Linked DNA regions of Neorhizobium galegae. The protein of the gene in region 1 binds, or shares a complex with, the protein of each later gene. Links are inferred from orthologs where the notes say so. Each region holds a gene or a part of one and is shown on either strand. Other genes may lie near its edges.

What was found.
Region 2: the proteins of xseA (region 1) and LZK81_RS04905 are in contact, whole or in part, in a cryo-EM structure (PDB 8TXR), measured with the Escherichia coli proteins. The link is inferred for Neorhizobium galegae from one-to-one orthologs.

Annotation. Positions count from the first base shown.
Region 1 is NZ_CP090095.1:442,292-445,500, reverse strand. Bases 145-3,035 are described here. They hold xseA (exodeoxyribonuclease VII large subunit), read right to left. Parts: upstream 2,449-3,035; coding sequence 841-2,448; downstream 145-840. Other genes in these bases: LZK81_RS02155 (hypothetical protein), read left to right, coding at 3,034-3,035; LZK81_RS02160 (spike base protein, RCAP_Rcc01079 family), read left to right, coding at 2,752-3,015; LZK81_RS02170 (NAD(P)H-dependent oxidoreductase), read right to left, coding at 248-841; LZK81_RS02175 (cyclase family protein), read left to right, coding at 145-247. Outside these bases: more of LZK81_RS02175, read left to right, coding at 1-144; more of LZK81_RS02155, read left to right, coding at 3,036-3,209. UniProt on the Escherichia coli protein: Bidirectionally degrades single-stranded DNA into large acid-insoluble oligonucleotides, which are then degraded further into small acid-soluble oligonucleotides.
Region 2 is NZ_CP090095.1:1,015,209-1,018,235, reverse strand. What follows is about bases 259-2,967. They hold LZK81_RS04905 (exodeoxyribonuclease VII small subunit), read left to right. Parts: upstream 259-1,340; coding sequence 1,341-1,595; downstream 1,596-2,967. Other genes in these bases: LZK81_RS04895 (TRAP transporter permease), read left to right, coding at 2,878-2,967; LZK81_RS04900 (TAXI family TRAP transporter solute-binding subunit), read left to right, coding at 1,757-2,692; LZK81_RS04910 (histone deacetylase family protein), read left to right, coding at 405-1,337. In the rest of the region: LZK81_RS04915 (acyl-CoA thioesterase), read right to left, coding at 1-258; more of LZK81_RS04895, read left to right, coding at 2,968-3,027. UniProt on the Escherichia coli protein: Bidirectionally degrades single-stranded DNA into large acid-insoluble oligonucleotides, which are then degraded further into small acid-soluble oligonucleotides.

The DNA.
Region 1 (3,209 bases):
GATGCACAACGGGTTCGCGCAGGCGGAAGGCGTAGCGAACCTCGACAAGGTGCCGGAAACGGGTGCGCTGGTGGCAATCGGCTATCCGAAATTCGGCGGCGGTGTCGGCGGGTATGCCCGCTATATCGCCATATGCCCGCCGGACTGGCAGTTCGGCGTGACGATCGGCTCGGTGCCGGAGGCGCCACTTCAGAAATTCGACAAGCCGCTGCATTTCGACGAGAAGGCCGGCATGCGGGTGCGCTGACTACCGCAAGGATCGGAGCGCGGCCTTGACGCGCTCCAGATGCCGCCCGCGCTTGTCTGCCGTGGCGCGGTCCATGTCGTGCAGGGCCAGCATGCGGAATTCGGCTTTTCTATTGCAGAAGACAGCGATGCCGCGCTTGAGTTGGCGGCGCACGGGATCGCCCATGTAGAACTTCACCACCCACCACGGCGAACCTGTGGTCGTGAAGACCCAGAAATGGCGGATGTTGGTGAGCAGCGGGACGATCCTCCCACCCGCCTTGTCGTGACGGAAGGCGACGCCTGGCGCAAAGACCCGGTCGAAGAAACCCTTCAGCACCGCCGGCAGGTTGAACCACCACTGCGGAAAGACAAATATCAGTGCCTCGGCCTTCTGCAGCCGTGCCACGAGATCCGCCACCTCCGATGTGTCGTAGGGCACATCGAAATAACCGCGCCGTTCTCGTTCCGTCAGCCGCGGATCGAAACTCTCCGCATAAAGATCGAGCAGATCGACCGTGTGGCCGTTCGCCTCCAGGGTCTCACGCGCCAAACGGGCAACCGAATGCGCAAAACTGTCCGGCAGAGGATGGGCAAGCACCAGGAGAACATGCATCAGAAGAGCGTGCCCTGTTTCGGCGCGCCTCCGGGCGGCTCCGGTTTCGCCGGTCGCTTCTTGGGCTGAGGCGGCACGGCGGACGGAACCGCAGGATCGCCACCCTCGCCCGTCACCGCCGTAATCCGCCCATCGGCGAATTCCACGGAGATACCCTGCCCCTCGCCGATGCCGGCGGCGCGCGTCAGCGGCCGGTCGTCCTCACCCCGCACGACGGCAAAGCCGCGTTTCAGCACGTTCTTGTAGGAGAGCGATTGCAGAACGCGATCCTGCGCGGTGATTGCCGCACGGCTGCGTATCAGCGTGTGCGAAATCGCCGTATCCGCATGACGGGCCATCGACGTGAGGTGCTGGCGCTCGCGCTGCAACTGGCCGAGCAATCTTGCCGGGAGCGCCGAAAGCGAAGCGCCGGCCTTGGCAACGCGGTTGTTCTCCTTCAGCAATTGCCGTTCCAGGCAACGGTCGCCGCGCGTCAGCCGGTCGGCCAGCAACTGCCGCTGCTGGGCAAGGCGGTTGGTCAGCAGTTCCAGCCGCAGCCCCGAAGAGGCTCGTTCAAAACTGCGGCGTTTGACCACCGTGGTGCGCTCAAGCCCGCGGCCGAGACCGGCCGCCGCTTCGTCAAAACGACGGCGCGGCAGGGCAAGCAGCTGGTCGAGCGAGGGAAGCGCGCGGACCAGCGCCCGCACGGACTGACGGCTCTGGTCCATCTGGCGGCTGGCGGCGCCGCGCAAGCGGGCGGTTAGATTGGCGGCCTGCGCTTCCAGATCCGCCTTGACCGGCACCGCCATTTCGGCGGCACCTGTCGGCGTGGGCGCACGGATGTCGGCGGCGTGGTCGATCAGCGTCCAGTCGGTCTCATGACCGACGGCCGAGATCAGCGGGATCTCGCTGTCCGCCGCGGCACGCACGACCGCCTCGTCGTTGAAACTCCAGAGGTCCTCGAGACTGCCTCCGCCGCGCGCGACGATCAGCACGTCCGGCCGCTTGATCGGCCCGCCGGGCGCCATCGCATTGAAACCGCGGATCGCGGCCGCCACCTCGTCGCCCGATCCTTCGCCTTGCACCTTGACCGGCCAGACTATGACATGCATCGGAAAACGGTCGGCGATGCGATGCAGGATATCACGGATGACAGCGCCGGTCGGCGAGGTCACGACGCCGATGACCCGCGGCAGGAAGGGCAGAGGCCGCTTCCGGCTCTGGTCGAACAGGCCCTCAGCCCCAAGCCGGCGCCGACGTTCTTCGAGCAGCGCCATCAGCGCGCCGGCACCTGCCGGCTCCAGGTTCTCGATGACGATCTGGTATTTCGAGGAGCCCGGGAAAGTCGTGATCTTGCCCGTCGCAATCACTTCCATCCCTTCTTCGGGGCGGAACTTGATCCGCGGGAAGCTGCCCTTCCAGATCACGGCGTCGATCCGGGCGCGATCGTCCTTCAGCGAAAAATAGGCGTGGCCCGAGGAATGCTGACCGCGATAACCGGAAATCTCGCCGCGCACGCGCACATGGTCGAACGCGTTCTCTACCGTGCGCTTGATCGAGCCGGACAGTTCCGACACCGAAAACTCGGTGAGGTTCGTGGGCGAATCGTTGTCGAGCAAACTGGTCATCCTTTTCTTCTAAAGGAAGAGCGCGGCGATTTCACCAGTTCCAGGCAGCGGAAACGGGGATGATGTGCCCGCAAAAAGAACGTTTCGAATGGCTATTTCGATGATGCATTAAGGGACGGTCCCGCGGGCGGTTCGTGCCCAAGCATTTGGCGTTGCACCTTTTCTTTTGCCGGAGAAGCCACATTTCTTTCTCTGGAGAGGCCGGAAACTTCCGGCACAGCACTTTTTTAGAGCCTCGCATTTTCCCCACCGGAGAGAGGAAAGCGACAATGACGGCAAGCGATATTCAAGGAGATCTCGTCCATGCCAGACCGTTTCGCCAATACTCAAGCCTCGCTCTCCGGCCCCGCCGCCTCCGGATTTGCGATCACGCCCAGCGACAGCGCCGACCTGCCGGAGACAACGCGCGCGCTCTATGTGGGGACCGGGGGCCATCTGTCCGTCCGCATGCTGTCCGGCGAGACACTGACACTTTCGAACGTACCGGCTGGCGGCCTGCTTCCGTTGCGGGTAACCCGCGTGTTTGCGACCGGCACGACGGCGGTGGCGATCGCCGGACTCGTCTGAGGGAAACGGTGGGCAGCGATGCGGCCTAAACCCTTGCTGCTGCGTTTCGAGGACAGGCAGCAGGCCATGTCCGTGCTCGGCGAGATCGGCATTGCGTTCGATGCCGTCTCTGGTGACGGCATCATCCGCAAGCCGACAGGCGAAACGGCCGAATTCGAAGGCGAGGTCGTCGCCCTCACCTGTCCGGTCTCGGG
Region 2 (3,027 bases), 570 kb from region 1 along the record:
TGCCGACTTTCCGCCGATCTTGCTGACGCCGATGTGGGTGTGGACAACATCGCCCAGCTTCAAGGCCGAATGGAACGTGCAGGTGATCTTGCCGATCCTGAAGAACGGATCGTCCTTCTGCGGCTTGCGGCGGCGCCAGAATTCCGTGACGGCCTCTTCCGCCCGCACGACATAGGACGACCGGAACATCTCCCCGTTCATGTCGACATCGCGGAAAGGAACCCGGAATTCCTGTGACTTGACTGACTCTTTGGCCACGATACCCTCTGGGTTGCACCCAATCATGTAAGACCATTCTTTCAAGCTAAACAAGCGCAAGAGCAAGGGGTTGCGGCTTGAAAAAGTCAGCTTTCTGCGCCATGTCGGAGAGGTCCAGACCGGACTGACCCTCACGAGGCCGCCGCATGACCACGCGCCTTTACGAACACAAGATCTTCCTCGAACATCGCACGCCCGAAGGACATCCCGAACGAGCCGACCGGCTGCGCTCGCTGGCGATTGCGCTGGAGCATCCGAATTTCGGCAGGCTCGACCGGAAGGACGCTCCCCAGGCCAATGAGGACGCGGTTCTGCTCGCCCATCCGGAGGAGCATCTGCGCGCCGTCATGCGCGAAATCCCGGAGGAGGATACGATCCGCCAGATCGAGGCGGATACCTATGTGGGGCCGAAAAGCTTTCAAGCCGCGCTGACCGGGATCGGCGGCGCGATGGCGGCCGTCGACGACGTGGCGACCGGCAAGGTCGACAACGCCTTCGTCGCGGCGAGACCCCCCGGCCATCACGCGGAAAAAGACAAGGCGATGGGTTTCTGCCTGTTCAACAACGCCGCGATCGCCGCCCGCCATGCGCAGCAGAAATACGGAATGGAGCGCGTTGCGATCGTCGACTGGGACGTGCATCACGGCAACGGCACGCAGGACATCTTCTGGGACGATCCGTCGGTGCTGTTCTGCTCGACGCACCAGATGCCGCTCTATCCCGGCACCGGCGCCAAGGACGAGACCGGCACCAAGAACAACGTGGTCAACGCGCCGCTTTCGCCCGATACCGGCAGCGAATATTTTCGCGAGGCCTTGAAGAGCCGCGTGCTGCCGGCGCTCGACAATTTCCGGCCGGATTTCATCATCATCTCCGCCGGCTTCGACGCGCATCACCGCGATCCACTGGCGCAGATCAATCTCGTCGGCGACGACTTCGACTGGGCGACCGGCCGGTTGATGGAGATCGCCGGCAAATATGCCGGCAACCGTATCGTCAGCCTGCTCGAGGGCGGATATGATCTGGAAGGGCTCGCCGAATCGGCGGGCATGCATATCTGCAGACTGATGAAGGGATAGACGATGACCGACAACACCGAGACCCTCGATGTGAGCGGCTATTCCTTCGAGAAGGCCGTCGCCGAACTCGAAAGCATCGTCGCGCGGCTGGAACGGGGCGACGTGGCGCTCGACGAATCGATCGCCATCTACGAGCGCGGCGAAGCGCTGAAGAAACATTGCGAAAAGCTGCTGACGGCCGCCGAAAACCGCATCGAAAAGATCCGCCTCGACCGGGCCGGCAAGCCGCAGGGCGTCGAACCGCTCGACGGCGAGTGACCGCCACAGCCTAAAACCAAAGTCTTACAACCTTCGCAAGGATTGCGTCATAAACCGATTGACGCACTGGGACCGCCTCCCCATGATAGCCACCATCTAAGTGGTTACTTTGGGAGGAGACCATTATGAACTTCGGCGTGAAGTCCAGTAAAATCAATCTCATGTTCGTGGCGACACTTGCCGTTTCGACGGCATTTTCCGCCGCCGGCGCGAAGGCTGCGGAATTCATCAACGTACTGACCGGCGGCACGTCGGGCGTGTATTATCCGCTCGGCGTGGCGCTTGCGGAAATCTACGGACAGGGGATCAAGGACGCGCGCACCCAGGTGCAGGCGACCAAGGCTTCCGTCGAAAACCTCAACCTGCTGCAGGCAGGCCGCGGCGAAATCGCCTTTTCGCTCGGCGATTCCGTCCAGGAAGCCTGGAAGGGCAACAAGGAAGCAGGCTTTCCCGCCAAGCTCGACAAGCTGCGCGGCATCGCCGCCATCTATCCGAACTATATACAGGTGGTCGCCAGCGCCGAATCCGGCGTGAAGACGCTTGCCGATCTCAAGGGCAAGAGCCTTTCGGTCGGGGCGCCGGCTTCCGGCACGGAACTTAATGCCCGCGCCATCTTCACGGCCGCCGGCATGTCCTACAAGGATCTCGGCAAGACCGAATACCTGCCATTCGCGGAATCCGTCGAGCTGATCAAGAACCGCCAGCTCGATGCGACGCTGCAATCGGCAGGCCTCGGCGTCGCATCGATCCGCGACCTTGCGACCTCGCTGAAGATCAACGTGGTGGCGATCCCTGCCGCCGAGGTCGCCAAGATCGGCGCGCCTTATGTCTCGGTGAAGATCCCGGCCGGCACCTATGAGGGCCAGACCGCGGATGTCGAGACCGCCGCCGTCGGCAATTTCCTGATCACCCATTCCGGTGTTTCGGACGAGACCGTCTACCAGATGACCAAGCTGCTGTTCTCCAACCTGCCGAAACTTTCCGCCGCGCATGCCGCCGCAAAGGCGATCGACGTGAAGAAGGCGCTGGAGGGCATGCCGGTGCCGCTGCATCCGGGCGCGGAGCGGTATTACAAGGAAGCCGGGTTGATGAAGTAAACGGGCGAGGATGAGAGCGATTTGCCCCTCATCCGGCTGCCGCCACCTTCTCCCCGTCTTCACGGGGAGAAGGACTTATGCCGCAACTGTATCCGTCCCCCGCCAACGTCGTTTGGGTCACCTATCCTCTTCCCCCAAGCGGAGAGGGGATTAAGGTGAGGGGCAACGGAGACCTCGGAGAACCAATGTCCGAAACCCCAACGCAAAATTCGATCACCTCGCACTCGGCGGAAGAGCCGATCGAGGGCCTGCCGGCCGGCTTCGGTGAAGGTATCACCGGGCGGATCGCCTTCTGGATCGCCTTTGCCTTTACCCTCTTTCAGCTCTGGACCGCC